2 regions of the Janthinobacterium sp. HH106 genome follow, and region 2 is predicted to be linked to the other one. Evidence: predicted binding sites of a transcription regulator. Region 2 holds the regulator's gene; the other holds the start of a gene.
What was found. The regulator FNR, encoded in region 2, switches genes on or off when oxygen is low (the NO sensors DNR and NnrR bind a similar motif). The targets are predictions, from matches to a motif close to TTGATNNNNATCAA.
Positions count from the first base shown of each region.

Region 1: a site for FNR is predicted at 1,661-1,674, ahead of JAB8_RS21390 (universal stress protein). Genes of this name have one in related genera too.

Region 1 covers NZ_LRIC01000056.1:95,254-99,159, forward strand. The annotation lists gene JAB8_RS21375 (VOC family protein) at 1-185, shown strand, start outside; gene JAB8_RS21380 (TraR/DksA family transcriptional regulator) at 294-674, shown strand; gene phbB (acetoacetyl-CoA reductase) at 843-1,589, opposite strand; gene JAB8_RS21390 (universal stress protein) at 1,758-2,624, shown strand; gene JAB8_RS21395 (hypothetical protein) at 2,646-3,005, opposite strand; gene JAB8_RS21400 (glycine zipper domain-containing protein) at 3,202-3,756, opposite strand; gene JAB8_RS21405 (amino acid ABC transporter ATP-binding protein) at 3,862-3,906, opposite strand, start outside.
Region 2 covers NZ_LRIC01000012.1:132,925-136,830, reverse strand. The annotation lists gene ccoG (cytochrome c oxidase accessory protein CcoG) at 1-924, shown strand, start outside; gene JAB8_RS06685 (FixH family protein) at 986-1,510, shown strand; gene fnr (fumarate/nitrate reduction transcriptional regulator Fnr) at 1,637-2,395, opposite strand; gene JAB8_RS06675 (response regulator) at 2,635-3,906, shown strand, end outside.

The DNA.
Region 1 (3,906 bases), on a different contig from region 2:
GCGGCAGCTCGATCTGCCTGACCGTCGACACGCCGGAGGAGGCGGAACGGGCCTTCGCCGCGCTGGCGCGTGACGGCGCCATCCAGATGCCCATGGAAGAAACGTTTTGGGCCAAACGCTTCGGCATGCTGAAAGACCAGTTCGGCGTGGCCTGGATGGTCAACTGCCTGAAAGAGCCAGCATAGAACGGCCCGCGCCTGCCTGCGCCGCGTCAAACGCGGCGCGGGTAGTAGCGCAAGCAGAAGCGCCCATCCTGGACTACCATAGAGGAGAGACTCCTATCGGGGACAGCCATGAATGGATTGCCGCAAGACCAGCTACAGCGCCTGCAAGGCGTGCTGGAGCAACGCAAGCTGGCGTTGCTGGAACAGATAGAGAACGAAGCGGCCGAAGCGGACGCGCGCGCCTCGCTGCTCAATGAAATCGAAGCCTCGCCGGCCGACAACGCCAGCGTGCGCACCTTGAACGCCCTCGTCAGCGAAGCGGCCGAGCACAATCAGGCGCAACTGGCCATCATCAAGCACGCGCTGGCGAAGTTTGCCGACGGCAGCTACGGCCTGTGCGACAACTGCGGCGAAGCCATCGGCCTGTCGCGCCTGAACGCCCGCCCCGAAGCGCGCCTGTGCATCGATTGCCAGACGCGGCTGGAAAAGGCACGGCGCGCCATACCATGACCCTAGCTTAACGGCGGCACGACAACAAAGGGCAAGGCATCGCTGCCCTGCCCCCTGTTTTCCAGCGTAATTACCATGCTGCCTGCCGTCCTCCGCCAGCGTCTATGCGCCGGCTGGGTGGATGGGTCTCCTCTACTGCCATTGCCTCTATGCAAGCTGTACGCTTACCTAACTCATGTGCTGTCCGCCATTGATGGCGATGTTTGCGCCCGTGACGAATGCCGCCTCGTCGGACGCCAGGTAAGCGACCAGGGCCGCCACCTCGTCCGGCTCGCCCAGGCGGCCCAGGGGGATTTGCGGCAGGATCTTCGTTTCCAGGATATCGGCCGGCACGGCCGTCACCATCTGCGTGCGCAGGTAGCCGGGCGACACGGTGTTGACGGTGATGCCGTGGCGCGCCACTTCCAGCGCCAGCGCCTTGCTGAAGCCATGCACACCGGCCTTGGCGGCCGCGTAGTTGCACTGGCCAAACGCGCCCTTCTGGCCATTGACGGACGAGATATTGATGATGCGTCCCCATTTCTTTTCCAGCATGGGTTCCAGCACCTGCTTGCTCATGTTGAACAGGCTGTCGAGATTGGTCCGCATCACCTCGGACCAGTGCGGCAACTCCATCTTGCGCATGCTCTGGTCGCGCGTGATGCCGGCGTTATTGACCAGCACATCGATGCGGCCGAACTGCGCCAGCACCTTGCCGACGGCTTCGCTGCAGGCAGCAAAGTCCGTCACGTCAAGGGCCAGCGGGTGAAAATAATACTGCTGCGCCTGCTGCTCGTCGAGCCAGCTTTCCACCCGCGTGTTGCCCGGCGTATGCGCCGCCACGACGGCAAAGCCCGCCGCATGCAGGCGCCGGCACAAGGCCGTGCCCAGGCCGCCCATGCCGCCCGTGACCAGCGCTACCTTTTGTTCCTTCATGACTGTCTCTCCCCGCTTGTTATGGTTGTTCTGCGTGGCATCAAGTGTAGGAGCAGTTTTTATTGCCAGCCTTGCGCCAGATCAAGTGCCCAGCCTGGTGCAGTCGTGCGCGGCCGGCGCCCCGGACTGTGCCAGAATGGCCGCTACTGCACAGCGAGAGGACAGGCCATGACGTACAAGACCGTATTGCTCCACATCGACGACAGCGCCGGGCGCGCCGCCCGCATCGAAGCGGCGGCCAGCATCGCCCAGGCGTGCGGCGGCCACCTGACGGGCGTGGCGCTGACGGGCGTGTCGCGCCTGCTGTACCAGCACCAGCCCGACCTCGATGCGGACCCGAACCTGAGCTTGCATCTGAATTTCCTGCGCGACCGCGCCACGCGCGCCCTCGACGGTTTCGAACAGCAGGTGCGCGCGGCCGGCGTCGCCTCATTCGAACAGCGCGTGCTCGACGACGAGGCGGCGGGCGGCATCAGCCTGCTTGCCCGCTATGCGGACCTGGTCGTCATCAGCCAATACAATGCCAAGGATAAATCGCCGTCCGTGATGCGCGACTTTCCCGCCTATGTGCTGCTGCATTCGGGCCGGCCCGTGCTGATCGTGCCGTATGCGCCGCCGCTGCCCCTGCTGGCGCCGCCGGCAGCGGCGCGCAATGTGCTCATTTCCTGGAACGCCAGCAAGGAAGCAAGCCGCGCCGTGACCGCCGCCCTTCCCCTGCTGCAGCGCGCCGGGCAAGTCCACGTGGCCATCTTCGACGCCCAGGTGCATGCGGCCGAGCACGGCGAACAGCCGGGCGCGGAACTGGTGCACTACCTGGCGCGCCACGGCGTGGAAGCGCGGCTGCATTTGCTCGATGGGGGTGGCGTGCGGCGCGGCGATATCGGCGAGGCGCTGCTGTCGCAGGCCGCCGACCTGTCGGTCGACTTGCTGGTGATGGGAGCGTATGGCCATTCGCGCCTGCGCGAAACCATCCTCGGTGGCGTCACGCGCACGATTCTGCAGAGCATGACGATCCCCGTGCTGATGGCGCACTAGGCCTTTGCTAAAACGGTCGGGCTAGCCGCCCTGCCAGGGCTGGCTGCGGATCTTCGCCACCTGGCGCTGCGCCAGCCACTGCCACAGCTGCAGCGCGTCGTCCTGCGGCAGGGCCGACATGTGGCGCGGACTGGCCAGGGCAATTTCGCAATCGCGGTCCGACCATTCCTCGAAAGTGACTTCGCCTCCGCTAGCGACTTCGACCTGATACATCAAGCCATCGTCGTAGCCAAAGCGCAACAAGACGGCGGCCGGGCTGCCATCCGGCGTGACGGCGCCGCCGCGGTACACCTCGGCCAGCGCATCGGCCAGCTGTGCCGGTGAGGGCGCGCAGATGTCGCGCCCATCGGCCCGTGTCAGAATGAACCATGCCTGTGTCATGACGCGCCCTCCTATCCATACTCGTTAGCATGCGAGGCAAGTACTACGGGCAGTCACCTTGGTCCAGTGTCACTTCGGGCGCGCGGAAACTATCCCTGTCGGCATTGTTTACCAATAATTACTCATACTAACAAGGATCATACCTAAATTTCGTGCAGCGCGGAATTTATGCATATGGCACCACAGAGGCGTTGATTCACGCCACCAGCACGGGAATGCTGAGCGGATCGAAGTCATGCCAGTCGCCATTGGCGATCGTGCCTTCCGCTTCCTCGATATGCTCGGCGCCCAGCCGGTGCAGTGTCTCGAGCGCCCGTTCGCGCTCTTCGAGGCCGCCCAGCGCCACGGCGATCAGCATGCCCGGATGGCGCGGCTGGCGGTGGTTTTCGCCATGTTTCTCGGGCTCGCCCGCCTCCTTCATCTTGTTAAAACTGTAGAGTGAGCCCACATGGGCGCCCACCAGCGCGCCCACCACCGGCCCCAGCGGCCCCGTCGCCAGCGTGGTGGCAGCGCCGATGCCGGCACCGACGGCGGCACCGACGGCCACGCCCTCGACCACGCCTTCCGGCGTCTCCTTGGCGCCCGGCGAGACGTCGCGGTCGCCGCCGAGCGCATGCAAATCATGCTGGCCCGGCTGGTTGACAAAGAAGGCGCTGATGCGGCTGTCAGGAAAACCCGCCTGGTTCAGGGCGGCGCGCGCGGCGTCTATCTGCTCCTGCAACTGAAAATGACCTGCGATGATGCGTGACATGATACGGCCCTCCTGGTCGGCTGCGGGCGCCCCGTGCGCCACTCCGATAGCGTGCGCCGGAGAACGCCAAGATACCGTTCGCTTGCGCACACAGCCCAGAAATCCTCAGGCCGGTCCCCCATATGGGCTGCGGATATCGGACAGGAATTG
Region 2 (3,906 bases):
GCCCTGTGGACGGGCTTTACCTTTGTCGGCTACTTCACGCCGATCAAGGAACTGGCGCGCGAGGTGACCACCCTCAATTTCGGTCCCTGGGAATGGTTCTGGGTCTTGTTCTACAGCCTGGCAACCTACGGCAACGCGGGCTGGCTGCGCGAGCAGGTGTGCAAATACATGTGCCCCTACGCGCGCTTCCAGAGCGCCATGTTCGACCAGGACACCCTGATCATCACCTACGATGCCAAGCGCGGCGAACCACGCGGCGCCATGAGCAAGAAGGCCGGCAACAACGACAAGCTGGGCGACTGCATCGATTGCACCCTGTGCGTGCAGGTGTGTCCGACCGGTATCGATATCCGCAACGGCCTGCAGTATGAATGCATCGGCTGCGCCGCCTGCGTCGATGCCTGCAATACCGTGATGGACAAGGTCGAGCGGCCGCGTGGCCTGATACGCTACAGCACCGACCATGCGATGGAAAACAACTTCAATTCGAAGCAGATCCGCCAGCGCGCCATGCGCCCGCGCGTGCTGATCTACACGTCCATCCTGGCCCTGATCATCATCGCCGTGTGTACGTCGCTGGCCCTGCGCACGCCCCTGAAAATGGACGTGATCCGCGACCGCGGTTCGATGGGACGCGAGGTGGAAGACGGCATGATCGAAAACGTCTATCGTCTGCAGATCATGAACACCTCGGAGCAAAGCCAGCATTTCAAAATCAGCGCATCCGGCTTGCCGGGCCTGACCTTGCTGACGCGCGACGAAGTGACCTTGCAGCCGACGGAAACGCTGGGCTGGCCGATCCGCCTGCGCGTGCCGCACGGCGTCGGCGAGAAGGGCTCGAACAAGATTGCGATCGAATTGCACTCGCTGGACGACCCGTCGCTGCACGTGCGCGAAAGCGCGGTGTTCATCGTGCCGCGCTAATGCAGGAAGGCCGGTCCCCGCATGGGGGCTGGCCGTATACCAGAAACACAGGAGAAATACCATGTCCGACAGTCTGAAACTGCAACCTCCCGTTGCCCCCTGGTACAAGCATCGCTGGCCATGGCTGCTGATGATCGGTCCCGGCCTGTCCGTGGTCGTCGGCAGCTTCATGGGCTATATCGCGTTTACGCAGCCCGATGCGCTGGTGGTGGGCGACTATTACAAGCAGGGCAAGGCGATCAACCAGGATTTGAAGCGCGACACGATCGCCAGCGACCTGGCCATGGATACGACCCTGTCGTATGACGTCGCTGCAGCGCGCCTGAGCGGCTCCGTGCACAGCTTCGGCAAGGCGTACCAGGGGCCTTTGCAGCTGCACCTGGCGCATGCGACCCTGCCGGAAAAGGATATCAAGCTGCTGGTGCAGCCCGATGCGGCCGGCAATTTTTCCGTGGCGCTGCCGATGCTCGAGCGCAGCCGCTGGCAAGTGCTGGTGGAAAACGACAAACGCGAGTGGCGCCTGTCCGGCATCTGGACCTGGCCCGTGCAACGCAGCATCGCGCTGCACGCGGATGAAGAGCTATAACGTACAGCGCCGGGAAAAAACCGTAGCGAGCGGCAGTGATTTGTGGCTGAGAAGCACAGCTGTGCTATAGCACAGCGAGCATCGCAGGCCGCAAAGCACGACGCGCAGCAGGTTTTGACGGTGCTGTTACTTGCAGACGTCGGTGCCGGCTGTAATAGCTTTTAACTTGGCCGGCTGCAAGATCTCGATCTCGCGGTTGGAAACGCGCAGCCAGCCTTCCTTCTTGAATTTCGACAATAAACGGCTGACGCTTTCGATGGTCAGGCCCAGGTAGTTGCCGATTTCCTCGCGCGACATGCGCAACTGAAATTTGCTGGCCGAATAGCCGCGCGCTTCATAGCGCGACGCCAGGTTGACGATAAAGGCGGCAAAACGCTGCGTCGCCTGCATGTTGCCCAGCAACAGCATGACACTTTGCTCGCGCGTGATTTCCTGGCTCATCATGCGGTGGAAATGGCGCAGCAGGGTCGGCATATTGCCCAGCAATTGTTCCAGGCTGGAAAACGGGATTTCACACACTTCACTGTCTTCCAGCGCCACCGCATTACAGTGGTGACGGTCGGCGCTGATGGCGTCCATGCCCAGCAGTTCGCCCGCCATCTGGAAACCCGTCACCTGCTCTTCGCCGCCCGGATTGATCTGGTAGGTCTTGAAGTGGCCCAGACGGATCGCATACAGGTTCTGGAACGAGTCGCCGATGCGGAACAGCGAAGCGCCGCGCACGATCTTGCGGCGGCGGCCGATGATCTGGTCCAGTCTGTCCATGTCGCCCACGTCGAGGCCCATCGGCAGACACAATTGATGCATGCTGCAGGTCGAGCATCGCGCACGCAACGCTTCCACGGTCACTGTGGGCGAGGTTGGAGTGAGTAGCGCTTCAGTCATGTCGGTACCTTTTAGAAAATGCAACAACAAGTTTACTGCATACAGGGTTGCCGTGTGCCAATTTCACCGCAATTTCGCTGAATAAACGACGTTCCGACTTTAATTATATGGCAACATCGTCAAAAGCCCATGCGGAGAGGGCAATTTGCGTGGCGGCGCTTGCCAAGCTGGGGTATTGATAGGAAAATTCCTGACAGCATTATCTGCCGCCTGTGCCGCCCGGTACTGAAAAGGAAATCATGAAGCCTCTCGGCATCAAAGCAAAAGTCGCGCTGGCCACCAGCCTGACCTCGATCGCCATGATCGCGCTGGTCACCATGATCCAGGTGCAGCACATGCGCGACGATTTCACCAAGGTACTGTTGAGCCAGCAGTCGTCCCTGATCAGCCGCACCGCCGCCGAGCTCGACGACAAGCTGGGCATGCTGCTGCAGATCGTCACCCTGACGGCCCGGCAGCAGCCGCCGGAACTGATCGCCCAGCCCGCCCAATTGCGCGAATACTATTCGCGCCGCTCGATGCTGGTGCTGTTCGACGACGTGCTGGTGCTCGACGCGCACGGCGCCGTCGTGGCCGACATGCCGGAAGTGGCGGGGCGCGCCGGCATCAACGTCGCCGAGCGCGAGTATTTCCAGACCGTGCTGCGCACGCGCCAGCCCATGATCACCGAGCCGATGCTGGGCAAATCGAGCGGCATGCCCATCGTGCAGATGGTCGCGCCCGTGCTGGGCGCCGATGGCCAGGTGGCCGGCGTGGTGATCGGCGTGCTGCGCCTGTACAAGGATAACCTGCTGGGGAGGTTGCGCTCAGAAAAGATCGGCAAGAGCGGCTATTACTTCGTCCTCACGCGCGGCGCCGTGCCGCGCTATGTGCTGCATCCCGACACCAGCCGTTTGCTGCAGCCGCGCCTGCCGAACGCCAACCTGACGACCACCCGGCTGCTGAAGGACGATGGCGAAGGCACCATGGTCAGCACCAACAGCCGCGGCATCACGGCCGTCAACAGCTTCAAGCGCCTGAAATCCGTAAATTGGCTGCTGGCCGCCTCGCTGCCCCTCGACGACGCCTTCGAACCGTTCGACGGCGTGCTGTACCGGTTGGTGCTGTGGAGCATCCTCGCCTCGCTGCTGGCCGCAGCCGTGCTGGGCTGGGTCACCGTGCGCCTGCTCTCGCCGCTGGTGCGCCTGCGCGACACCCTGCAGGCGCTGCGCACCAGCGGCAGCCGTTTCACTCCCGTGCCCGTGCAGCAGCGCGACGAGATCGGCGAGCTGACGGAAGCGTTCAACGGCCTGATGAGCGAGCGCGACCGCTTGCAGCAGGAGCTCGAATCGCGCGCGGCGGAGCTGGAACAGGAGCGCGACCGGGCCGAGGCGGCCAACCGCGCGAAGAGCGATTTCGTGGCCAACATGAGCCATGAAATCCGCACGCCCCTCAATGCCGTGCTGGGCATGGTGTATTTGCTGGGCAATACCAAGCTCGATACGGAACAGCGCAAGTATCTGACCATGGTG